3 regions of the Sphingobium sp. B2D3C genome follow, and region 2 is predicted to be linked to each of the others. Evidence: predicted binding sites of a transcription regulator. Region 2 holds the regulator's gene; each other region holds the start of a gene.

Region 1 (4,457 bases), 420 kb from region 2:
AATACGCGGTGGATTTTCATCGTCGCGCAGGCCCGCGAGGGCCTGGACGCGCAGATCCACGCGCTGCGGGCTACGCTGTTCAACAGCTTCGTCATTCTGGGCGTCGGGCTGATCGTATTGGCCGGCTTGCAGGTGTTCTTCGGCCTGCGTCCGCTGCGCCATATCCGCCGCGAAATCGCGCGCATGCGGGATGGCGAGAAAAGCCGCGTAACCGTGCCCCTGCCCCGGGAGGTCCAGCCGCTGGTCGAGGAATTGAACGCGCTGCTCGCCCATAACGAGCAGCAGGCGGAGGAAGCCCGCCGCCACGCCGGCAATCTCGCCCACGCGCTCAAGACGCCGCTGACGGTCGTGATGAACGCCGCGACGGCCCAGTCGCCCGACCTCGCCACCACGGTGGTGCGGGAAACCGGGACGATGCGCCGCCAGATCGACCACCACCTTGCCCGCGCCCGTGCCCTCGGCCGGCGCGGCGCGGCGCAGAGCCGCACATTGGTGTGGCCGAGCCTCGAAGCGGTGGAGCGCGCGGTGGAGCGCCTCTACCCGGACGTCCGCATTGACCGCGACGGCGCGCAAACGGCCGTCGTCCGCGTCGAGCGGCAGGATTTGGACGAGCTGCTTGGCAATCTGGTCGAGAATGCCGCCAAATATGGCGGTGGCAGCGTGTTCGTCACCGTGGTGCACAGTACGCCCTGGGTCGACATTCTCGTGGAGGACGACGGCATGGGCATTCCCGAGGCCGCGCGCGAACGCATCTTCGATCGCGGCGTGCGGCTGGATAGCGGCAAGCCCGGCACCGGCCTTGGCCTCGCCATCGTGCGCGATGTCGCGGAAATCTACGGTGGCTCGGTCACGCTGGACGAGAGCGAGGATCTGGGCGGCCTGATGGTGCGCCTGCGCCTGCCGGCCGGATAAGGCCTCACACGCCGAAGGATTGCAAGATCGGGCACGGCCCTTCTTCGGAACGGGCACAGGTCCGCGCCAACTGGCGCAGCGAGGCGCGGGCCGCTTCGAGTTGCGCGATCTTCTCATCGAGCTGGACCAGCCGCTCTTCCGCCAAGGCGCGCGCGCGGGCACGATCCTGCCCCGCATCGAGCGACAAAAGCGTGCGGATTTCTTCCAGCGTAAAGCCTGCCTGCTGCGCCGCCCGAATGAAGCGCAGCCGCCGGACATCCTCCTCTCCATAGCGCCTTATGCCCCCGGACAGGTCGTTGCTGGCCTGCTTCTCGGGCGTGGGGAGCAAGTCCTTGCGCTGATAGAAGCGGATCGTCTCGACCCCCACACCGCCGGCTTTCGCCAGACCCGAAATGCTCATCGCCGCCATGCTTGACTCCGTACCATGGTACAGACCCTATATGGGGTGCATGGACTTCTCAGCAAGGATGAGCGTCAATGCCTGAACCCCGTGCCACGAGCAGCCGTAAGGCCGTTCTCTATCGGATGGTCATGCCGAGCCACATCTGCCCTTATGGCCTCAAGGCGCTCCATTTGCTGCGCAGCAAAGGTTTCGACGTCGACGACCGCTGGATCGAAACGCGCGAACAGCAGGAGGCCTTCAAGGCCGAGCATTATGTGACCACCACGCCGCAGGTGTTCATCGACGCTCAGCGGATCGGTGGCCATGATGACTTGCGCCGCTTCCTGGGCCTGAGCGTCAAAGATCCGAACGCGACGAGCTATACCCCTGTTCTGGTCGTCTTCGCTGTAGCGGCGCTGATCGCGCTGACGATCGATCTGTTGACGGCCGCGCCGCTGCTCAGCCTGCTCACCCTCGAGCGCTTCATCTCTGTGACGATGATCCTGCTGGCGATGCTCAAGCTGCAGGATGTGGATCGGTTCGCGACCATGTTCCTGGGCTATGATCTGCTGGCCCGCAAATGGGTGCCCTATGCCTCAATCTATCCGTTCGCCCAATTGGGCGCCGGCGTGCTGATGCTCGCGGGGGCCCTGCCCTGGCTCTCGGTACCAGTCGCCGCGTTCATCGGCGGCATCGGCGCGGTGTCTATCTACAAGGCCGTCTATGTGGAGAAACGCAGCCTCAAATGTGCCTGCGTCGGCGGCGGGACCAATGTGCCGCTCGGCTTCGTGTCGTTGACCGAAGACCTGTTCATGGTCGCCATGGCCCTGTGGATGGGCCTCAATGCCTGGGTGCTACCCGGCGCGCCGATGTAAAGGCGCGGTTGCCGGGCGCCGCTGTTCAGCGCCCGGCCCGAACCGTCTCTTACTTGCCGCGCTTCTTGCGGTGGCTCTCCAGATCGAGAACGTCGTTCTCAAGGCCCTCGGGCAGCAGGCCAAGGCGGCGCGCGACTTCCTGATAGGCCTCGACCTCACCGCCCAGATCGCGGCGGAAGCGGTCCTTGTCCAGCTTCTCGTTAGTGGCCATATCCCACAACCGGCAGCCATCGGGGCTGATCTCGTCGGCCAGAATGATGCGCGAGAAATCGCCATCCCAGATGCGGCCGAACTCCAGCTTGAAGTCGACCAGACGGATGCCGATGCCGGCGAACAAGCCGCTCATGAAGTCGTTTACGCGGATCGCCATGTCGGCGATGTCGTGCATCTCTTCCTGGCTCGCCCAGCCGAAGCAGGCGATATGCTCTTCGGTGATCAGCGGATCGCCGAGCGCATCATCCTTGTAATAATATTCGATGAGCGTGCGGGGGAGCTGCGTGCCCTCCTCAATGCCCAGCCGGGTGGAGAGCGAGCCAGCGGCGACATTGCGCACCACGACCTCGATCGGCACGATCTCCACCTGACGAATGAGCTGCTCGCGCATGTTCAGCCGCTTGATGAAGTGGGTGGGCACGCCGATGTTCGCGAGCAGCGTGAAGACATGCTCGGAAATCCGGTTGTTCAGCACGCCCTTGCCGGAGATCGTCCCCTTCTTCTGCGCATTGAAGGCAGTCGCGTCATCCTTGAAATACTGGATCAGCGTGCCGGGCTCGGGACCTTCATAAAGGATCTTCGCCTTGCCCTCATAAATCTGGCGACGACGGGACATGTGCGGGTGCCTACTCATCAGTTGTAAAAATCAAGGCCCCGGCGGCGCGAATCAGCGAGGATCAGCGGACACCGGGGCTCTTCCCAGCGCATAGCGCAAGGCACATGGCAGTGCAATTTTCAGACGAACCGAGCCACGTTGGCCTGCTCGGTACTTGCCGCCCCAGCCGCAAGAACATATAAAGAACAAATGAAACAGGAGACGATCACGGACCGCTTGGCGATCCTTGCGGACGCCGCGAAATATGATGCCTCCTGCGCATCGTCCGGCACGGCCAAGCGTACCAGTCGCGATGGCAAGGGGATCGGCTCAACTGAAGGCATGGGCATCTGCCATGCCTATGCGCCGGATGGGCGCTGCATCTCGCTGCTCAAGATCCTGCTCACCAATCATTGCATTTTCGACTGCCATTATTGCGTCAACCGCAAGAGCTCGAATGTACGCCGGGCGCGCTTCACGGCTCAGGAAGTCGTCGAGCTGACGCTCAACTTCTACCGGCGCAATTATATTGAGGGCCTGTTCCTCTCCTCCGGCATCATCAAGTCCGCCGACCATACGATGGAGCAACTGATCGAGGTCGCCCGTGCCTTGCGGGAGGATCATGGCTTCAAGGGCTATATCCACCTCAAGACCATTCCCGAGGCCGATCGCGCGCTGGTCGAGCAAGCGGGCCTGTGGGCGGACCGCGTCTCGATCAATGTCGAACTGCCGACCGATCGCGGCCTGACCGATCTGGCGCCGGACAAGAATGGCGGGCAGATCGAAGGGGCCATGGCGCGGCTAGGTTCGGCGATGATCGAAGCGAAGGATGCGCGCAAACGCTTCAAGCATGCGCCGATGTTCGCGCCCGCAGGACAATCCACCCAGATGATCGTCGGCGCGGATGGCGCCAGCGACACGCAGATCATCGGCCGGGCCAGCGAATTGTACGACCGCCATCGCCTGCGCCGCGTCTATTATTCCGCCTTCAGCCCGATCCCCGATGCCAGCGCGGTCCTGCCGCTCAAGCGACCGCCGCTGATGCGCGAGCATCGGCTCTATCAGTCCGACTGGCTGATCCGCTTCTACGGATTTTCGACCAGCGAGGTGCAGACCGCGACCGACGATGACGGGATGCTGGCGCTCGACATTGACCCCAAGCTGGCCTGGGCCTTGCGGCACCGGCAGGATTTTCCGGTCGACATCAATCTGGCCTCGCGCGAGAAGCTGTTGCGCGTGCCAGGACTGGGCACGCGGGCGGTGGCTGCCATCCTGCAAGCCCGCCGCCATCATCGTCTCCGGCTGGATGATCTCGCCCGGCTGACCCGCACGGTCACCAAATTGCGGCCATTCATCGTCACGGCCGATTGGCGCCCGACAGGCTTGATCGACACGGCAAACCTGCGCGCCCGGCTCGCGCCGCCGCCACGACAGATGGAATTGTTCGGATGAGGTCGGCCCCGCTCTCGGACCAGCCGGC
Region 2 (4,457 bases):
GACTGAGGACGAACGGAGGGAGCGCCCACAATGGCGTCGCGCCTCATCAGTCCGCATTCAACACCATGGTCGGACCACAGCCGTAGCCGCTTTGAAGCGGTGACGAAGGATAGACGAGCGGCCAGTTTGGGCGTGGGAAGCAGACATTGACCATTTCAATCGATGCGTGGAAAATCGGTGTAAGATGAAGCGCTGGTCAGACCTATCACCAACCGCACGAACTGGCATGGGTATAGTAGCGCTGGTGGCGATACCGCTTTGGATCGGGCAAGCATGGTTGATGGGCCTTTTTAGCTTGTCAACTGAGCGATCACTAGAAGGGGCACCGCCGGCTTTTGAGCAAACGACCAGCAGCGATGTCGAAAGCCTGAGCTTCTGTTTGGGAAAGAACTACAGTGGTCGATTGGCACTGGCCCATGTCCGTTCACCCTCCTCACCGGCTAAAGCTTTGCGGTACAGGAACAGGTCGCAGCATATCGTAGTGGATGTTTTTCCTTCGGGGGATCGAACGAGCGTTAGGTTATACAAGCTGAATGGTCGGGCGTTGGCTGCAATCCATCGCAAGGCTGTGCAGAGTTGCATTCCAGAAAACAATTTCCCTGCTGCGGGCGACCCTCGGAACCGGAATTTCTACGCAAAGTGAATGTCCGCAACGGCGCCGTATCCGGACAGGCAGGTATTTTTAAGCCGCACCGGATAGCTGACGTTCTCACCGTCAACCCAGCCTGATGACCGCCTCTGGAAGCGTCCCGCCCGAACCGTCCTACTCAATCCATAGCCCATGCGCCCGGTGCCAGTCTTCCAGCCCCTCGTCTGGATAGCCGTCGAAGCACTGGTCATCCGACCCGATCTGCGGCTCGACCCAATTCGCCTTTGATCCGAGCATCATGTGCACCAGCGACGGCGGCTTGGGCAAATCGCTGTCGATCGCGGAAGCGAAAGGGTGGAGCAGGTCGGGATACTCCGGGCTGAACACCCAGAGCGCGCTCGCACAGGCGGGGCAGAAGTGTCGCTCGCCGGTGCTGACGCGGCATCCGCCTTCGCCATCGTCCAGCGTAGCGTGATAGACGGCGGTCTCGCCTTCCACCTTGAGCGTGCGCTTGTCGGCGTGGAGATTGATGGCATAGCCGCCACCGCCGGCGGTCTTGCGGCAGATCGAGCAATAGCAACGCAGAAATGGCACCGGCGCGTGGCTGTCGACGGAAAAGCGCACGGCGCCGCATCGACAGGAACCTTCGAGCTTGAGGGGCATGGCACAGTCCTCCCTTGTGATCGTCTCTCAAGCTGAACCGCTGCCCTCCCCGCCGGTTCCCTCAGCGTCCATCGCGCGCTTCCCCTTGCGGCCACTTAATCCTTGATCTGCGCGCGCATCCTCCGCATGGCGAGCGCGCCCGGTGCCCGGCCCATGTCCGGTGGCCGCGTGCCCTGGCAGGAGATGTCCGCCCGTGATCGTTCGCAACCGCCTTGGCTTGCTCGAAGTGCTGTTCGCCTACCGCGGCACGATCATGCCGCATATCCAGCATCGGCTGGCGGGCATCGCCGTGGCCAGTGTCGCGGCCATTCTCGCGGCCCGCGCCTGGCCCGGGCTGTTCGCGCAGATCAGCGGCATTCCATTCGCGCTGATCGGCCTGTCGCTCTCTATCTTCATGAGCTTCCGCAACAGTGCCTGCTATGATCGCTGGTGGGAGGGCCGCAAACAGTGGGGTGCGCTGATCATCGCGAGCCGCTCCTTCGCACGGCTCACGTCCTCGCTGCCTGAGGAGGAGCGCGCCCCGCTGCTCCGCGGCGTCTGCGGCTTCACCAACGGTCTTGCAGCCCGCCTGCGTCAGCACGACGAGGCTGCCGCCATCGGCCGGTGGGTGAACGATGGACCATGGCGCACCTCCCCGAACCCGACCGACACGGTGCTTTATGAGATGGGCGCACATTGCCTACGCCTCGCAGCCGACGGGCAGATCAACCCCATCCACCACTCGCTCATCGAGGGCCAACTCAAGGCGCTCAGCGATGTGCAGGCGGCCTGTGAACGGATCGCCAGCACGCCGGTTCCGTTCACCTATTCGCTCATCCTCCACCGTACGACCTATGTCTTCTGCCTGTTGCTGCCCTTCGCCCTGGCTGGTTCGCTGGGCTGGTGGGCCCTCATTCCGGTGCTGGTGGCGAGCTACACCTTCTTCGGGCTGGATGCTTTGGGCGATCAGCTGGAAGACCCGTTCGGCTATGATCCTAACGATCTGCCGCTCGATGCGATGACACGGACGGTCGAACGCGAAATGCTCGCCCGCCTCGGCGCGACCGACCTCCCCGCACCCATCGCGCCCGATCAGCACATCCTGACCTGATCGCTCGCCCGTGCGTGGGGCTACACGCAGCTCACCAAACCGTGAGATATTTGGCCGATCCGTGTTGACGTGGCTCGATTCGTTTCCTAAACGTTCTCCGTCCGTTCCATATTGGGGAACCACTCATGTTGACCGCCAAGCAACAGCAACTGCTCAGCTACATCAAGCAGCATCTCGATCAGGGTGGCGTCTCGCCCAGTTTCGAGGAGATGAAGGAGGCGCTGGACCTCAAGTCGAAGTCCGGCATCCATCGGCTGATCAGCGCGCTGGAAGAGCGCGGCTTCATCCGCAGGCTGCCCAATCGTGCGCGGGCGCTCGAAATCCTTAAACTGCCCGATGGTATGCCCGTGGCGGAGCGGACGGAAGAGCCGGCGGCGACCACCAACGTGACCCCGCTGCGCAAGGCGACCACCGCGCCGGCGCGGACCATCCCAATCGCCGCCAATGACGTGATCGAAATTCCGCTGCATGGGCGCATCGCTGCCGGTCTTCCCATCGAGGCGATGGAGAGCGACACCATGCTGCCGGTCCCGGCCGCATTGCTGGGCGCCGGCGATCATTACGCGCTGGAAGTCTCCGGTGACTCGATGATCGAAGCGGGGATTTTTGACGGTGACTTCGCGCTGATCCAGCGGACCGAGACGGCGCGCGACGGCCAGATCGTCGTTGCCCTCATCGACGAGAATGAAGCGACGCTCAAATATTTCCATCATGACGGCCGCAAGGTGCGGCTCGATCCCGCCAATCGCGACCATGAGCCGCAAACCTATGAGGCGCGGCAGGTACGCATTCAGGGTCGGCTCGCGGGGCTATTGCGGCGCTATAACTGAGACGGGCGATATGGGGCGCCGGCTCTAGCGCGAGCCGGTACCCACGATCCAGGGATGGCGGCCGCGCGGGTCGTGGCCCGGCACGATCTCCCGACTGTCGAGCAGGATCAGTGCGCCGCCCATAGCGCTCAGCGCTGGCCGATCCAGCTTCGCCCAGCGCGGCACACATCCGGGCGGGAGGCGCCGGTCCGCGATCACCAGATCAGCCTGTGCGCAGGCGGCCACCAGCTCGGGATAGGGAACGAGCAGGCGCGAGCGACTGATCAGCAGGTGAACCGGCGGCTGGTCAGCACGGCCCGGCAATGTCATCGCGCACATGTCCCGCGTGCATCGCGTGTCCGGCGCCTGCGCGAGAGACGCAAACTCGCCGTCATAAGCGCTCGCCTCGGCCAAAGTCGTCCGAACATAGTCTCCGCTTCGGTCCCGCAACAGCGCCATGCGCCCGTCGCCCAGACGCACGGCCACATGATGACCATCGGCGGTGACGAGCACGTCGGCGGACGGTGCCAGAAATGTCAGGAAAAACCCAAGCGCCGCCAGAGGCAAGCCCCACCAGCGGAGCGCCGTGTGCCAGAGCATCACCCACAAGAGGCCGATCATGGCGAGCGCAAAGGCCAGTCCGCTGGAGACGGGCAGCGACAGCGTCGCAAAGGGCTGACTGGCGACAGTATGCGCAATCCATAGCAGGAATTTGAGCGCCACGCCGACGACCCACCAGACCGGCGCCCCCAGCCCGACGGCATCGAGCACCAGCGCGAGCACCTCGGCGGGCATTACCACGAAACTTGTGAGCGGAATGGCGATCATATTGGCCGCAGCGCCAAGCAGGCCCGAGCGATGGAAATGGGCAAAGGCAATCGGCGTCAGCACCAGCTCCACCAGCAAACCGGTCGCCAGCAAGGCACCCAGGCTGCGGGTCCAGCGTTTTATCCGCCCCTCATCGCGTCGCTCGTACAGCCGCCGTGCGGGGGGATATTCGTAAAGCGCCACGATTGCGGTCACGGCAACGAAGCTCATCTGGAAGCTGGGGCCGATGACAGCCTCGGGCCAAAAGATCATCACGATCAGCGCGCCGGTCGCGATCAAGCGCAGCCCGATGGCCTCACGGCCCAGAGCCATGCCCGCGATTACCAGCAGAGCGGCAATGCACGAGCGGATCGTCGGCACCTGCGCCCCGGTGAACACAGTGTAGCCGATGCCCGCCGCGCCGCCCACGCAGGCGGCGATCATCAGCACCGGCCAGCGCAGCGCAAGGGTCGGCGAAAGCGCAAGCAGACTGACCATG
Region 3 (4,457 bases), 1.2 Mb from region 2:
TGCTCGATCACCACGACGCTGTTGCCCTGCTCGACCAGCGCGTGGAGCACTTCGAGCAGTTTGCGCACATCCTCGAAATGCAGCCCGGTGGTGGGCTCATCGAGAATGTAGAGCGTGTTGCCGGTGGCGCGGCGGCTCAGCTCCTTGGCAAGCTTCACGCGCTGGGCCTCGCCGCCTGAAAGCGTCGTCGCCTGCTGGCCGACCTTCACATAGCCCAGGCCCACTTCCGCGAGCATGGCCATGCGGTCGCGGATCGGCGGCACGGCCTTGAAGAACTCGACGGCGTCTTCCACCGTCATGTCCAGCACGTCGGCGATGCTGTGGCCCTTGAACTTCACCTCCAGCGTCTCGCGATTGTAGCGCTTGCCGTGGCATTCCTCGCAGGTGACGTAGACGTCCGGCAGGAAGTGCATCTCGATCTTGATGACGCCATCGCCCTGGCAGGCCTCGCAGCGGCCGCCCTTCACGTTGAAGGAGAAGCGGCCGGGCTTGTAGCCGCGCGCCTGGCTTTCCGGCAGGCCGGCGAACCAGTCGCGGATGTTAGTGAAGGCGCCGGTATAGGTCGCCGGGTTTGAGCGCGGGGTGCGGCCGATGGGCGACTGATCGATGTCGATCACCTTGTCGAGATGCTCCAGCCCCTCGATCTTGTCATGCGCGCCGGCGATGACGCGGGCGCCATTCAGCGCGCGGGCGCTGGCGGCATAGAGCGTATCGATGGTGAAGCTCGACTTGCCCGAGCCGGAGACGCCGGTGATGCAGGTGAAGGTGCCGAGCGGGATGGACGCGCTGACGCCCTTGAGATTGTTCGCGCGGGCATTCTTGACGGTCAGCTTCTTGCCGCTGCCCTTGCGGCGCTTGGCGGCGACGGGGATTTCGCGCGTGCCGTTGAGATAATCGGCGGTGAGCGAGCCCTGCGTCGCCAGCACATCGGCCAGGGTGCCCTGCGCGACGATCTCGCCGCCATGCACGCCGGCGCCCGGCCCCATGTCCACGATATGGTCGGCGGCGCGGATCGCGTCCTCATCATGCTCCACGACGATGACGGTGTTGCCGAGATCGCGCAGGCGCTTGAGCGTCACGAGCAGCATATCGTTGTCGCGCTGGTGGAGGCCGATGCTCGGCTCATCCAGCACATAGAGCACGCCGGAGAGGCCCGAGCCGATCTGGCTGGCGAGGCGGATGCGCTGGCTCTCGCCGCCCGACAGGGTGCCGCTGGTGCGGTCCAGATTGAGATAATCGAGGCCGACATTGTTGAGGAAGCCGAGGCGCTCGATGATCTCTTTGAGGATGGCCTTGGCGATCTGGTTCTGCTGGTCCGTCAGCTGCTGGGGCAGGGCAGTGAACCAGGCCAGCGCATCGACCACGCTCATGCGAGTGGGGGTGGCGATGTCCTGCATCGCGACCTTCACGGCCAGCGCCTCGGGCTTGAGGCGCGCGCCGCCGCAGGTCTCGCAGGGCTGCGCGGTCTGGAACTTGCCCAGCTCCTCGCGCATCCAGGCGCTGTCCGTCTGCAGCATCCGGCGGTTGAGATTGCCGATCACGCCCTCGAACGGCTTGGAGACGCTGTAGCTCTTGCGCCCATCCTGGAAGGTGAGGGTGACCGGCTTGCCGCCCGTGCCGTGCAGGATGATGAGGCGCACCTCGCCCGGCAGCTCGCTCCACGGCGTCTCCAGGCTGAAGCCGAAGGCCTTTGCGAGGGAGGCGAGCACCTGCATGTAATAAGGGCTCGGCGGATTGGACTTGGCCCAGGGCACGATCGCGCCCTTTTTGAGGGTCAGCGCCTCATTGGGGACGACGAGCTGCTCGTCGAACTCCAGCTTCTCGCCCAGGCCATCGCAGGCCGGGCAGGCGCCCTGCGGCGCGTTGAACGAGAACAGGCGCGGCTCGATCTCCTGAATGGTGAAGCCGCTGACCGGGCATGCGAATTTTTCGCTGAAGATGATGCGGTTGGCCGGGATGCCGGCGTTTTTCATACCTTTTTTCAGCCCCTCCCCTTCAGGGGAGGGGTTGGGGTGGGGCTGCTGCGTCGCGCCCGTGACTTCCGATGACGGCATTGAGCCGCCATCTCCAGCACCCACCCCTTGCCCCTCCCTTGAAAGGGAGGGGTTAAGGAGAGACGCCACCGTCCCCTCAGCCAAATCCACATAAGCCAGCCCCTCGGCCAGCTTGAGCGCCGTCTCGAAGCTCTCAGCGAGCCGCTGCGCCATATCCTCGCGGACCACCACGCGGTCCACCACCACCTCGATGTCGTGCTTGTACTTCTTGTCGAGCGCGGGGGCTTCCTCGATGGGGTAGAATTCGCCATCGATGCGCACGCGGGTGAAGCCGGCCCGCTGCCATTCGGCCAGTTCCTTGCGATACTCGCCCTTGCGGCCCCGCACGACCGGGGCGAGCAGATAGACCCGCGTCCCCTCCGGCAGCGCCAGTACGCGGTCGACCATCTGGCTGACCGTCTGCGCGCTGATCGGTAGGCCGGTGGCGGGGGAGTAAGGCACGCCCACGCGCGCCCAAAGGAGCCGCATATAGTCGTAGATCTCGGTCACGGTCGCGACCGTGGAGCGCGGGTTGCGGCTCGTGGTCTTCTGCTCGATCGAGATGGCCGGCGAGAGGCCGTCGATATGCTCGACATCCGGCTTCTGCATCATCTCCAGGAACTGGCGCGCATAAGCGGAGAGGGACTCCACATAGCGCCGCTGCCCCTCGGCATAGATGGTGTCGAAGGCGAGGCTCGACTTGCCGCTGCCCGAGAGGCCCGTGATGACGACCAGCGCATCGCGCGGCAGATCCACGTCAATGCCCTTGAGATTGTGCTCGCGCGCGCCGCGCACCGAAATATGGGTAAGGCTCATGGGCGGTGTTCTATCTCTGTTCCTGAAGGGAATCCAGCGGCAAGGTTCAGCCAGAGGCACAGATAGGATCGCCCGAGGCCAGATGCGAGATGGCCCGACGGACATTCGCGCGATTGCGCGTGCATCGAGTCTTGATCTTAATCATTGTACCAGCAGGCCGTGGCGTGGAATGCCCGGCCTGACAGACGACGGAGAACGACATGACCCTGGCACGTTACGCACGACTGGCGACCCTTGCAGGCACCATGATGGTCTCAGCCACCGTCGCGCTGGCGCAGGACACGCCGCAGGAGCAGGAAGAGCGGCGTGTGCTCCATGCCGAGCAGGCAAAGCTGGCTGCGCAGCAGATGAGCGATTTCGAAGCGCAGAAGAAAGCCATTGCCGACGAGCAGGCCGCGCGGGAACAGACCTATCGCGACGCGCTGGCGGCGCGGGATGCAGAAATCGCCGCCGAACAGGCGCAGGCCGCCGAGGCGCGGGCGAAGTGGGAAGCGGATGTCGCGGCCTGTCTGGCCGGCGACAAGACCAAATGCGCGCCACTTCCGCCGAAGACCAGAAAGTAGGAGGCCATCTCCTGCGCGACAGCTCCTGGCAAACGTTAGGGGCTGACGTTGTGGACCAGATGCTCAAGCTCGGCGGGGTCTGGATAGACGCCCGCCAGCACGTGATCGAAATGGGTGCGCACCATGTCGTTGCATGAACAGGCGCGCTGACGCAGCCGATCCGCATCCAGCACGACGAGCGAGCCGCGCCGGGTCTGGACGAGCCCGTCGGTCTTGAAACTCTTGATCAGGCGGCTGGCATAGCTGCGCGCAATGCCGAGAAGGGACCCGAATTCCTCCTGCGTCATCATCACTTGATTGTTGCCAGTGCGATCGACAGCGGCCGTCAGCCATTTGGCCGCCCGCATCTCCAGGCTGTGGACCGCGTTACACGCGACCGACTGGAAAATCTGGGCGAGCAGACAGTCCGCATAGCGGCTGAGCAGATCGCGAATGGCGGGAGAACTCGCTTTCAGCGTCTCCAGCGTCGCAGAATCGAACCGGGCGAAATAGCCGCCATGCATCACGCATGACCGGGAGTAAGCCGCCAGCCGCCCACTGCTGACGATGCCGCCCACAGCGCCCTCACGGCCGACCATCGCGATCTCGACCGACGAACCGTCGTCCATCAGCACGTGGAAAGTCGCGACCCCATCGCCAAGGGGGAAATAAGCGGCCACCACGGTATCGCCGGGGTCGTAAAGGGTCGTGCCCGTGGGGAGGCGCACGACGCGCGCCACTTTGGCCATCAGCGCCAGATCGGCAGGGTTCAGCGCTGCCACCAGATTGTTATGATCGATGCCGGGCGAGACAATGTCGTGCATGCGATGCATAACGATCAGCCCCCGCCGCAGTTCCCATCTATGTTCAAAAGTGAACAGACATCCATCAACTCACCGCGCATAGAGGCACCGCAGAGCCGCGTTCATGATAGTAAACGGGCCGCAAAGGGTCAGTAGCAGGGGCAGGCCGGCGCCTCTCGTTGAATGTTCGAGGAACCGGGGATGCTGAATGTTCTTTTGCTTGAAGATGAAATGCTTATCGCGCTCGACCTTGAGTTGACGTT

The links. Region 2 encodes LexA, which represses DNA repair genes until DNA is damaged. Its sites were predicted from a motif close to GTTCCNCNCTTGTTCT; they were not measured.
Region 1: M2339_RS02380 (putative DNA modification/repair radical SAM protein) is a predicted target of LexA. The motif match lies at 3,170-3,185, and genes of this name have one in related genera.
Region 3: uvrA (excinuclease ABC subunit UvrA) is a predicted target of LexA. The motif match lies at 2,857-2,872, and genes of this name have one in related genera.

What each region holds. Positions count from the first base shown of each region.
Region 1 is NZ_JAOQOK010000001.1:526,301-530,757, reverse strand. It holds gene M2339_RS02400 (sensor histidine kinase) at 1-912, shown strand, start outside; gene M2339_RS02395 (MerR family transcriptional regulator) at 917-1,321, opposite strand; gene M2339_RS02390 (glutaredoxin family protein) at 1,390-2,169, shown strand; gene purC (phosphoribosylaminoimidazolesuccinocarboxamide synthase) at 2,219-2,998, opposite strand; gene M2339_RS02380 (putative DNA modification/repair radical SAM protein) at 3,188-4,429, shown strand; gene M2339_RS02375 (UdgX family uracil-DNA binding protein) at 4,426-4,457, shown strand, end outside.
Region 2 is NZ_JAOQOK010000001.1:949,470-953,926, reverse strand. It holds gene M2339_RS04370 (GFA family protein) at 764-1,252, opposite strand; gene M2339_RS04365 (bestrophin family protein) at 1,446-2,342, shown strand; gene lexA (transcriptional repressor LexA) at 2,468-3,172, shown strand; gene M2339_RS04355 (ComEC/Rec2 family competence protein) at 3,197-4,457, opposite strand, start outside.
Region 3 is NZ_JAOQOK010000001.1:2,182,479-2,186,935, reverse strand. It holds gene uvrA (excinuclease ABC subunit UvrA) at 1-2,849, opposite strand, end outside; gene M2339_RS10160 (hypothetical protein) at 3,050-3,412, shown strand; gene M2339_RS10155 (Crp/Fnr family transcriptional regulator) at 3,448-4,215, opposite strand; gene M2339_RS10150 (hypothetical protein) at 4,378-4,457, shown strand, end outside.